3 regions of the Echinicola vietnamensis DSM 17526 genome follow, and region 1 is predicted to be linked to each of the others. Evidence: riboswitches for the same ligand, from Rfam matches in the RefSeq annotation. Region 1 holds a riboswitch; each other region holds the start of a gene.
What was found. A riboswitch is a leader RNA that binds a small molecule or an ion and turns the genes downstream of it on or off. The one in region 1 is predicted to bind thiamine pyrophosphate.

Region 1 (4,234 bases):
CTATATCCTTTTCAATATCCCTCGTACCTTTCCCTTTTCATGGAACAGTAATATTTCTGATGGCCAAAAACTTCTTTGGTTATCGGAACCATGATAAGCCACCAAGGCTCTAAGGCACACAGCAATGATCAATTCCTTCATGTCCAGGTTACAGCCTCCACTTGGTGACTTTGGACCTTCGTGCTATTTTTATTTATCCGTGGTTTTAGGATCAAGCAATATTTCTGGGGGCAGCTTTATTAAAAAGGATGCTATTACATCTATGGACTGGATAAATCCAAGGTTTGCCGAGAGGTCCTCTTCATAGCCAAAGGCAGGGGCATCGTTAACATTTAAATTCATGTAAGCCGCGGATAAAAGATATGAACATTGATTTGCCATTTCTTAAGCATTCTATCTGTGTTTATCAGTGTTCATCCGTGGCCAAATAGAACCAAAGATGGCAAAAATGATATTTACCCATCGAAATAGGCTACACCCCAACTTTTCGGCTTGATCCTGGTTTTATCATGAAGCAAACTGCCAGTCCCCAAGGTTGTAGCTTGATCCGTTATTCTTTGATCCATGTGGAGGGATAAAAAAAGAAGGCGAAAGGAACTGATATCCTTTCGCCTTTTTCGTGGACCACGTCATAGAGGTGATTATTCGCAACTTATATTTTGAAGGTTGGCATCCCAGCAAAAATAGGCGCTGCTCTCAAAGTGGCTTTCACTTTTTACTTGCCCATATTTGTCTGCTTTGCTCCAATTTACCAAGATTTCATTATCCAGAGAGGTGTTGGAAATGATGACACTTCTGTCCATCTCCATATCATTATCAATGCGGTATGTAATAGAACTGCCAAGATTATCTCCTTCTTTTTCTACATTAAAGGTGGTCGACCCGTTGCCGGTTTCTTTGTCATATTCCCAAGCATTGGATAGCCAAACCGAAGGAGACTCCGGCGATTCGAATAACTCCCAATAGCCAGCTTCGCCCGTCACATTAGAAGTGCCGGTGAACCAAACGAAGTTATCCACATTTCCTTCACCAGAAATATACCCCATCCAGTTTACGTTTTCATCTTGGACATTAGCGGTAAGGCGGATGTCATATGACCCATGACCTTCTACATCAAAATCCTTCTCCCATACCCAAAGACCTGCCTCTTCATCAAAAGAAGCTTCTGTGCCAATGGTGGCTTTAAAAGCTGTCACCGGAACGACCAAGTGTGAATAAAGGATGGAAGAATACACCCCTACATTTACCGCAGCGTATGCCCAATTGGTCACTGCGGAAAGCCGGGCTTGCTCTTGGCCTTCATCATCAAACATCGTCATGTCCGGAGCCATGCTGGCTTCAGGAGGCAATGCAGGCTTTTCTGATTGCTGTGGCATTGGCGCTTCGTCGTTGTTGCATGACGCAAACATCACCATAGCTGCTAGTAAGAATCCTATTGGCTTTCTTATCATAAATAGTTGGTTTAGTTTTCGGATTGGAATAGGCAAACACAATGCCAACCCCGTACCTATTAAAGGTAAATTATACCGGTTATAAACGCAATTAATGCTGCTATTTTGTAGACCAATAAAAAAGTGTCTTGTACCATATTAATTGAAGTGTTGAGATGAAAAGCAAAAGAGAAAGGTGCTAGCTTGCCTGCGGCCGATAATGGTCAGTGTGGAAAATTGGCCATTAACTGTTGAGTAAAATACCAATTAGAGTTGTTTTTTCTTTTTCCATAATCCTTCTACCTTTGCAGCAAGAACAGATCGAATTAGGGGTGCCCAAAAATTACGGGCTGAGATCATACCCATATTACCTGATCCGGGTAGTGCCGGCGAAGGGAAATGCGATTTCCATATTTATGGAACTTCGGGTAAACAACGAATAGGGTCGTCACCCCTGGACGGCACTGATGTTTAACCAGCTTAATCAATTTTGATCATGAAAACTTTATTGCTGATTGCAGCATGGCTGCTGACAGGGATTTGTGCTATGGCGCAACATCAACTTACCGGTACCGTAAAGGATGCCGAAACCGGCGAACCGCTTATCGGTGCCAATGTCATTTTGGAAGGCACGGGTAGAGGAGCCACTGCTGACCTAAACGGTACTTTTACCATCAAAAATGTTCCTTCCGGGAATTACCAGCTCAAGGTTTCCTATGTGGGATACGAGGCTCATGTACAAACAGTAGAAGCCCAAAGTCCACGACTGGAAATCTTGTTGGAACCGAATGCATTGCTGACCGAGGAATTTATCGTTTCGGCCACTCGGGCTTCGGAAACCACGCCAACTACCTTTTCCACCGTCACCAAGGAGGATATTGCCAAAAACAATTTGGGACAGGATATCCCCTTCTTGCTTAACAATACCCCTTCGGTGGTCACCAATTCCGATGCTGGAGCTGGAATCGGTTATACGGGGCTGAGGATTAGAGGATCTGACCAGACCAGGATTAATGTCACCGTGAACGGTATTCCACTCAATGATGCGGAATCCCATGGGGTCTTTTGGGTAAATATGCCCGATTTTGCCAGTTCGGTAGACAATATCCAAATCCAGCGAGGCGTGGGAACCTCCACCAACGGTGCGGCCACATTCGGGGCCAGCATGAACATCCAAACGGATACCAAAAAAGAGGAGGCTTACGGTGAAGTGGCCACTTCTTTTGGCTCTTTCAATTCCCAAAAATATACCGTGCAGGCGGGCTCTGGCCTGCTGAATGATCGTTGGGCGGTGGATGCACGCCTCTCCCAGATCAAGTCGGATGGATATGTGGACAGGGCCTCATCAGATCTAAAATCCTATTTCTTGTCGGGCGGGTACTATGGCGATAATCATGTCTTCAAGGTCAACGTATTTTCAGGTAAAGAGAAAACCTATCAAGCCTGGTATGGCCTTCCAGAAGATAAGTTGGAAACTGACCGGACCTTTAACTACTACACGTACGACAATGAAACCGATAATTACCAGCAGGACCACTACCAGTTTATCTATACTGGAAAGTACGGTCAAAACTGGAAAGCCCATGCTGCCCTGCATTATACCTACGGCCGCGGATATTATGAACAATTCCGTGAGGATGATGACTATGCCAGCTATGGCCTGGATCCTGTCGTGATCGGCAATGAAACCATCGAAAGTACCGATATCATCCGAAGAAGGTGGCTGGACAATGATTTCTTTGGTGGAGTTTTTTCACTGAACTACGTGTCGGATGATGGTCGTTGGGATGTGATCTTGGGAGGTGGAGCCAACCGCTATGATGGAGATCACTTCGGTGAAATCATCTGGGCAAGGATCGCTGGAGAAACGGATATCCGGGATCGCTATTACGATAACAATGCTGTAAAGGATGATCGAAATATTTATGCCAAAGCCACCTATGAAGTAGCAGACCGACTTTACTTGTTTGGGGACTTACAGTTCAGGCAAATCGATTACCGCTTTAAAGGCATCAATGATGACCGCCGCATCGTGGACGGGGCGCAGCATTATGATTTCTTTAATCCGAAGGTGGGGATTAGCTATGAGTCCGGGAAAGGCGAAACCTGGTACGCTTCCTATGCTGTGGCCAATCGCGAACCTGTGAGAAGTGACTTTACGGACAATCCTATCACCGAAATTCCACGACCGGAACGCTTGCATAATGTGGAGGCTGGCATCAGGGCCCAAAAAGGCAATGTTAGCTATTCGGCCAATTTTTATTACATGGGCTATAAGGACCAATTGATCCTTACGGGCCAAATTAACGATGTGGGTGCCTACATCCGGGAAAATGTGGATAACTCTTATCGCGCCGGCATTGAGCTGGACGGGGCGGTGAAGCTATCCCCTAAATGGACTTTGGGGGGAAATATAGCTTTCAGCCGAAATAAGATCGACACCTTTACCGAATATGTGGACGACTATTCCACCGAAGAATTTCAGCAGGAGTCGTTTACCTACGAAGATACGGACATTGCCTTCTCCCCTAACATCGTAGGCTCTGCAATGCTGGATTTCCATCCCGTAAAAAACATGGAGATCAGCTGGGTGGCCAAGTATGTGGATGACCAGTACTTGGACAATACCCAAAACGATGGCCGAAAATTGGATGCCTTCTTTACCAATGACATCCGGTTTGCCTATACCCTTCGGCCAAGGTTCCTCAGGGCCTTGGAATTCAATGTGAAGGTAAACAATGTCTTTGATGTAATGTATGAGCCGAATGGATACACCTTTAGCTATTTTGTGCCCGGTGGTGCCG
Region 2 (4,234 bases), 930 kb from region 1:
CCACAAAGCACATCAGACACCTGATCCCCTTGGAGGTGTCCTCCCTTGACCAAGACGAAGCCTGATCCGTAACCTAAGAGCGTTTGGGCAGCCTTCTCCATTTCCTGCGGATCATTGACCGCTTTGCCGATAAGGACGGCCGCCTCGTCCATGTTTGGGGTAATCACATTGGAAACCGGAAACAATTCCTGTTTGATGACCTCCACGGTTTCTTCCTTAATCAAACGGTCACCGCTGGTAGCCACCATCACTGGATCAAAGACCACTGGAATATCGGGATACCTCCTCAAGGCTTCCACGATCACCCTAACCACTTCAGGCCGGTTGATCATGCCTATTTTTATGGCCTTCGGCCCAATATCCGAAAGCACTGCTTCCAACTGGTCTTGGATATGCTGCTCGGGGATGTCATGGATACTTCTTACTCCTTGGGTATTTTGGGCAGTAGTAGCCGTAATGACACTGGTACCGAAGCACCCCAAAGCAGAAAATGTCTTGAGGTCTGCTTGGATCCCTGCTCCGCCACCGCTGTCTGAGCCAGCAATGGTCAGGACAGGCAAATAGGTTTTGATTTTATCGTTCATGTTGCTTTTTCTATTTCATTCCGAAATGCTTCTGCTGCTTTTGCTGGATGTGCTGCACTGCAGATCGCAGATACCACTGCCAAGCAATCTGCCCCTGCTTTCATGACCGCACCCGCATTGCTTTCGTTTATATTGCCAATGGCCACTAAGGGTTTCGAAGTGGCTTTGCGAAGCTTTTGTAGGCCACTTAGGCCCCATTCGTAGCGTGTATCAGGTTTTGTCGGGGTTGAAAAAACAGGGCTCACCCCGTAATACCATGCCAACTCAGTCCTATCAGCCGTAAGTTCATCCATTCGTTCCAAGGACAAACCTACCGGAAAACGGCTCCCTAAAAAGTCTTTGGCAGACTTCATACTGCTATCAGACTGCCCTATATGGACACCATAAGAAGAGGTCTCCTTCGCCACTTCCAAACTATCATTGATGATCAGAGGAACTTCATACCGATCACAAAGGGATTTTACCCTCAAAGCCTTGGTAAGAAAAGCTTCCTTGGAAAGGCTTTTTTCTCGTAATTGGACCAGCTCCACTCCACCCTTCAAGGCCTCTTCGAGCACCCAAAAAAAATCCCTGCCCAAACAGGCCTGCTGATCGGTCACCAAATACAGCCTGTAGGGAAAAGAAATCTTATGCATGGCTTTCTTCCAGTTTTGCCCATTGCTTCACTTCACTTTCTTTGAGATGGTAAAGTGCATCGTATAGGTACAGCTGGAGTGTCCCGGGACCTTCTGCTTTTCGGGCGGCTATTTCTCCGGCCAAGCCCATAGTGGTCATCCCCGCGACCGTGGCCAAATAGGGATCGCTGGTAATGCCCGCAAAAGCTGCTATCAGCGCAGTGGCGGTGCAGCCCATTCCCGTAACTTTCCCCATCAATGCATGGCCGTTCTTGACTTTGGTCAGCCTCTCCCCATCAATGATATAGTCCGTCTCTCCAGATATGCATACGACGGCTGCCGTTTCTTTGGAAAGTTGCTTGCCATATGCCAATGCCTCATCAGAAGAATGGGTACTGTCCACTCCCTTTGTCTGCACATTTGCTTTGGCCAAAGCCATGATTTCGGAAGCATTTCCTCGAATAATGGTCGGTTTAAAAGTCAACAGCCTCGTCAAGGTCTCGTTTCGATAGGGGGTGGCACCAGCTCCCACCGGATCCAGGACCCAAGGGGTGTTTCGCTCATTGGCTTCTTTGGCTGCCAGCAACATGCTATCCACCCAAAACTCATCCAATGTACCGATATTGACCACTAATGCATGAACGATTTTGACCATGTCCGCCATCTCCAGCTTGGCATGAGCCATGATCGGAGAGGCGCCTACAGCCAATAGCGCATTGGCCGTATTGTTCATGACCACATAATTGGTAATGCTCTGTACCAAAGGGCCTTTTTCTCTCAGTGTTTTCAGATTGTTTATTACAGATTCCTTCATATCCTCAGCTTATAAACCCGCATTGTGCATTAGCCTATCTATTGCGACCTGAAACCACTTCAAAATCAATCGCTTCGCTGCTGTTTTCGATCTCACCATAGCGATGCTATGATTCCATCTCCAAACAGCCTGATTTTATTGTAGTTTCAGCTCTCATAACGATTCCAAATGCATAAAGCGGGTTAAAAAACTTTAGGGAACCTGCAAACTGCACAGGCAAAAGCCTGCAAGAAAAGGTAACTTTTTCCTCCGTCGGTACTACCCGCTTCAGGTTCGAAGGGTATTATCTCAGCCCCATGCAGGGACACCCCTAAAGTTTGTATTATGGTGAAATTACGATTTTAATCCCATGCCGCAAAGTTAGTCGTGTGAAGTTTTAATACATCCTAGGGTGAAATCAACTTCCCACACGGTCATCCATTCATCACGGTGTGACCAATTTCTTTTTAAAACACGAAGCCGCCAATTCATAGGATCTTAGCCGCTCGCCATGATCATAAATATGTGAACAGACCATGATTTCATCCACTTGGGTGATTTCCTGAAAATGCTCCAATTCCCCCCGTACAGAGGTAGCATCGCCCACAAAACTACAAGCCATCATCTGGTTGATGGCTGCTGCTTCAGCTTCTGTCCAAATCCCCTCCATGGTATCCACCGGAGGTCGTAATGGATAGGATTTCCTTCGTACGATCCCCAAGGCCATTTGATAAAATGAAGTGGCCATCTGATGGGCCTTTTCATCTGTTTCGGCAGCAATCACATTGACACAGGAAATCACATAGGGGCTTTTCAAATATTCAGAAGGCTCGAAATGCTCTCGGTAATAGCGAATGGCATCCAAAAACTGGGCGGGGGCAAAATGGCTGGCAAAGGCATATGGCAATCCTTTTTTAGCAGCGAGCCTAGCACTGCTCATGCTACTTCCCAAAAGGTAAATGGGAATATCCAGTCCTTCTCCCGGAATGGCCCTTACCTTACCATCTATATTGTCATCAGAAAGGTAAAGCTGTAACTCCTCCAAATCTCGTGGAAATTCCTCTACGGTTTCCAACCGGTCTCTTCTCAATGCCCTGGCCGTGGTCTGATCCGTGCCCGGTGCCCGGCCCAAGCCAAGGTCTATCCGATCAGGATAGAGAGACGCCAAAGTGCCAAATTGCTCTGCTACCATCAATGGTGCGTGGTTTGGCAGCATGATCCCACCTGAACCTACACGGATGTGTCGGGTACCTCCTGCTATATGTCCGATCAACACCGCTGTCGCTGAACTGCCGACACTGACCATATTGTGATGCTCTGCCAACCAAAACCGTTTATATCCCCATTTCTCGGTATGCTTAGCCAGGTCTAAGCTCCTTTCGAATGCATCAGCTGCATCATGCTGCTCCTTGATAATAGCCAGATCCAGTACGGAAAAGGCTACCTCATCCAGTGGTTTACTTTGTTTCATCTTACCTATCATTTCGTTTTATTACCAACTGGAATAATACAAAAATCGTTCTCTACAGCTGAATAAAAAAAAACGGAACGGTCTAAACGGCCGTTCCGGTTTTAATGACTTTGTTATCTGGGAAAGACATGCGATTTTCATGTCAGCGCATTATTTCTAGTAATGATTTTTTTACATAAGTCAACACTATAAAGGATAGGAATACAAGAAAAACAGGAACTTAAAAAAACATAAGATGGTAAAATGTATCTCCTTCTTCAGTAAAAAATTCATGCCCAAATAAATTATATTCCACTGTAAGACCTTCATTACTACCCGTCATCACACCCCAATTCATTATAAAGAATATCCCTACGAATAGAGACAATACTATTCTACAGGTATCAATTATTGCTATCGACAGGAATGAAATAAAGCTGCTTTTCATAACTCAGGAAGTAAGGTTCAACAATCACAACCGCCCCCAGCACAGTAGCAACAATCTGATCCACATATCCACCGAGGAGTGCATTTGTAATGCACAAAGGAAAAATCACCCAAACAAATCCGAACTCAAATACCGGTCACCACGGTCACAGGTGATACAAACAATCACCCCTGAATCGAGTGACTCGGCTAGCTTCACCGCAGCATGCAAGGCTCCTCCACTGCTCATCCCGGCAAGAATTCCTTCTTCTTTGGCCATTCTCCGGGTCATCTCAGTAGCTTCCTCCTGACTCACATCGATGATTTGATCCACCCGGGAAGCATCATAAATCTTGGGCAAAAACTC
Region 3 (4,234 bases), 2.5 Mb from region 1:
CAAGAGCTTCTTGGACCAGACTGGTTAGAACAATAATATTTATAAAGAAATATTTCTCTTAGATAAAAGGGTTGCTGGTGTACATTAGCAACCCTTTTTTAATGTTAAGAATAGATGGATTTGGGATCAAGCAGAAAAGGAATCCAGCAATATTTCTGAGGAGATAAATTTTGACATGTTCTTGTGAAAGAAAATTTCACACCGTTTAGTGATGGTTTTCCTCTATACGCACGAATGGGTTTTAGCGGGAAGTCGTTGGGAATAGGCCGATCAATGCGGCTAAAACGGAAAACGTTGAATGGGTTAATTTACCATGGGCTTCACCCATGGCTATGAATGTGCCGCCCCTTTTGAGGCTAACTTTCGGGTTACAACATACACCATACCACGGATCTGCAACGCCCTAAGCATCCTATCTGAGTTTATCAGGGTTCATGCGTGGCCAAATAGCAACCAAAGGTGGCGAAGAACATATTTACCCATCGAAATAGGTGTTCCCCATCTTTTCTGCTTGATCCGGGAAATGCGGCTAAAACAAAAATGTTGGATGGGCAAATTTACCATGGGCTTCACCCATGACTATGAATGTGCCGCCCCTTTTGAGGCTAACTTTCGGGTTACAACATACACCATACCACGGATCTGCAACGCCTTAAGCATCCTATCTGAGTTTATCAGGGTTCATGCGTGGCCAAATAGCAACCAAAGGTGGCGAAGAACATATTTACCCATCGAAATAGGTGTTCCCCATCTTTTCTGCTTGATCCGGGAAATGCGACTAAAACAGAAATGTTGGATGGGCAAATTTACCATCGGTTTCACCCATGACTATGGATGTGCCGCCACTTTGGGGCAAGCTTTCGAGTGTATATCATACATAATGCTAGCCCCAAAACACCTTATATTTAACACATACTTTACGATAAACGTAGGCACCATCCATCAACTAAAAGCTCCAATACTGGATAATTTAACGCTAAATTGATCTAAAATCCTATGGATTGGATTATTTTTGAGCTTTAAAACAATATTACTGCGCATGAGGTTATTTTTCGTCACGGTCTTATCGATGTTAACCATTTTCGAAGGATTTGGTCAAGGGCAACCGGCATCTTACGTGCTATTAATCTCCTTGGATGGCTATCGTCATGATTATACCGAGCGGTTTCATCCACCACATATAGAAGCGTTCATTTCGGAAGGAACAGCTGCCACCTCGATGATTCCTTCCTTTCCAACCAAAACCTTTCCTAATCACTACACCATCGCTACGGGTATGAGACCTGGTAATCATGGATTGGTGGACAATACTTTTTTTAGTCCTGAGAAAGATAAAATGTACCGCATCAGTGATCGCTCGGTCGTACAGGATGGAAGTTGGTATGGCGGTACTCCCATTTGGGTCCAGGCAGAAAAAAATGGCCTCACATCAGCCAGTTATTTCTTTGTCGGCTCTGAAGCTGCCATTCAGGGGATTCGTCCAAGTTATTACTATGACTATGACGGCACCGTTCCCAATGCAGAACGGATAGATCAGGTCCTGAAATGGTTAGAACTTCCTGAAGCGGAGCGGCCAAAGATGATTACCTTGTATTTTTCTGACATGGACGATACAGGACATAAATATGGTCCTGATAACGACGAGAAGTTAGAAGAGGCCCTGCTAAAGTTGGATCGTGAATTGGGAACGTTGTTTGAAGGTGTAAAAAAAACGGGGCTTCCTGTAAATATCATCATTGTTTCCGATCACGGAATGGCCAATGTGACCAAAGACCGGCTGATCGATATAGAAAAGCTCTTGGCACCTTTTCCATTGGAATATTACAATAATGGAGCTTTGGCCCATTTGCATTTGCAGGACCCAAAGGACAAGAAAAGGCTCAAACGATCCCTTCGAGAGTTAGAAGATCACTTTACTGTCGTAGATCCACTGACCAAGGGCCATTATGGATCGTCCATTGAGTACCCGTCAAGGGTTGGGGATCTATTGCTTATTCCGGATCCTGAACATTACCTTGTGGCTACGTCGGGATTCATCAAATACCAAAATCGAGGGGCAATGTATGATACCAAAACCTTTGGCGAGCACGGATTTGATCCGAAGTGGAAGGACATGCATGCCATTTTTTATGCCAATGGTCCCTCCATCAAGTCAGGATTGACCGTTAATTCCTTCGAGAACATCCATGTTTACCCGCTGCTCTGCACCTTACTCCAACTTCCCATTCCAGCGCACATTGATGGGGATAAACGGGTATTGGAGCATATTTTAAAGGAGAATACTACCGAAAAATAATCTGTTATTGGCACCATTTTCGGCGGCTTTATAGTAGGAGCTGGTTCCGTCATGACATGCGGCTAGAAACCCTGATTTGTGGCCTGAAAATTTTTCCCTGGAATATAATTTAGGGCTTAGTCCATGAAAATAGCCTAAAAGAAAGAAATTTTACCAATAGCTTTTGAAATTCCCACATCATGTTACCTTTGTAACCACGTACAAGACTTTAGGGGTGTTCCGATAATCTATCGGGGCTGAGACATACCCTCTGAACCTGATCCCGGTAATGCGGGCGAAGGGAAAAGTGAAGCGTCCTTCCGAGCGATTATCTTCATTCCTGAAGTTTTTTTATCACAAAAAATTAAATTCTTATGAATTTTATCCTTAACGGTGAGCCTTTTGAGCTTACAGAGGGGAATTTGTCATTGTCAGGAATGCTCCAACAACAACAGATTGATGCCACCCGTGGGATGGCCTTGGCAGTCAATGACCAAGTGATTCCCAAATCCGAATGGGACCATTACCAAGTCTCTGAAAACGACAAGATCCTTATTATCAAAGCCACCCAAGGCGGATAAGCTTTTTGGATCTTTGTCGATCGAGACTGGTTCCTCCAGGTTCTCATCTTACCCTTTCCAACTTTCCAACCTTACAAAGAATTACCATGAAAACGCTCAGTCAAGAAAACATTGAATCTTACATTACCACAGATCCTTTTCCTAATTCAAAGAAAGTATATGTATCGGGCACCTTGCATCCCATAAAGGTGGCCATGCGTGAAATCGCGCTGCATGATACCGTATCACACTTGGACCGTCATGAGACGGTAGAAAAAAATCCACCTGTAACGGTTTATGACACCAGTGGTCCCTATACTGATCCAGCGGCAGAGATAGATGTAAAAAAAGGGCTTCCCAGGCTCCGCGAAGAGTGGATCACCAATACGGGAGATGTGGAACAGCTAGATCAACTCACTTCAGCATACGGTCAGCGAAGACTGGCCAATCCCGCATTGGATAAGTTGCGGTTTGACCTGGTGAAAATGCCTTATCGTGCCAAATCAGGAAACAATGTAAGCCAGATGCATTATGCCAAAAAAGGCATCATCACTCCAGAGATGGAATACATTGCCATTCGTGAAAACCAACGCATCGCAGAACAGCAAGAACTCACCAAACAGCATCCTGGCCAAAATTATGGTGCCAATACGCCTAAAGGAATGATTACACCGGAATTTGTTCGGGATGAAGTGGCAATGGGCAGGGCAGTTATTCCGGCCAATATCAACCACCCCGAAGCAGAGCCCATGATTATCGGGCGAAATTTCTTGGTTAAGATCAATGCCAATATCGGAAACTCGGCGATAGGCTCCAGTATTGAAGAAGAAGTAGAAAAGGCCGTTTGGGCGTGCCGATGGGGAGCAGATACGATCATGGACCTTTCCACCGGAAAGAATATTCACGAAACCCGTGAATGGATTCTTCGCAATAGCCCCGTTCCCATTGGGACGGTACCCATTTACCAAGCGTTGGAAAAAGTCAACGGCAAGGCAGAAGACCTGACGTGGGAACTGTTTCGGGACACCCTGATCGAGCAGGCAGAACAAGGCGTGGATTATTTCACCATTCATGCCGGAGTATTGCTCCGTTACGTTCCCATGACCGCCAAAAGGGTGACAGGAATTGTTTCCAGGGGAGGTTCCATTATGGCCAAATGGTGCTTGGCCCACCACAAAGAAAATTTCCTTTACACCCATTTTGAGGAAATCTGTGAAATTATGAAAGCGTATAACGTCACCTTTTCACTCGGGGATGGTTTACGCCCAGGATCCATTGCGGATGCCAATGATCCGGCCCAATTTGCAGAACTTGAAACGTTGGGTGAATTGACGAAAATTGCTTGGAAACATGACGTACAGACCATTATCGAAGGCCCCGGCCATATTCCGATGCATAT

Region 2: another riboswitch for thiamine pyrophosphate. It lies ahead of thiM (hydroxyethylthiazole kinase); the one in region 1 lies ahead of ECHVI_RS04870 (TonB-dependent receptor).
Region 3: another riboswitch for thiamine pyrophosphate. It lies ahead of thiS (sulfur carrier protein ThiS); the one in region 1 lies ahead of ECHVI_RS04870 (TonB-dependent receptor).

Annotation. Positions count from the first base shown of each region.
Region 1 is NC_019904.1:1,163,012-1,167,245, reverse strand. It holds gene ECHVI_RS23240 (hypothetical protein) at 190-342, opposite strand; gene ECHVI_RS04875 (hypothetical protein) at 642-1,451, opposite strand; TPP riboswitch at 1,749-1,845, shown strand; gene ECHVI_RS04870 (TonB-dependent receptor) at 1,927-4,234, shown strand, end outside.
Region 2 is NC_019904.1:234,808-239,041, forward strand. It holds gene thiD (bifunctional hydroxymethylpyrimidine kinase/phosphomethylpyrimidine kinase) at 1-584, opposite strand, end outside; gene thiE (thiamine phosphate synthase) at 581-1,219, opposite strand; gene thiM (hydroxyethylthiazole kinase) at 1,212-2,012, opposite strand; TPP riboswitch at 2,240-2,334, opposite strand; gene ECHVI_RS01070 (LLM class flavin-dependent oxidoreductase) at 2,437-3,462, opposite strand; gene cysM (cysteine synthase CysM) at 3,995-4,234, opposite strand, start outside.
Region 3 is NC_019904.1:4,226,369-4,230,602, reverse strand. It holds gene ECHVI_RS17380 (tetratricopeptide repeat protein) at 1-36, shown strand, start outside; gene ECHVI_RS17370 (alkaline phosphatase family protein) at 1,040-2,296, shown strand; TPP riboswitch at 2,497-2,596, shown strand; gene thiS (sulfur carrier protein ThiS) at 2,650-2,856, shown strand; gene thiC (phosphomethylpyrimidine synthase ThiC) at 2,943-4,234, shown strand, end outside.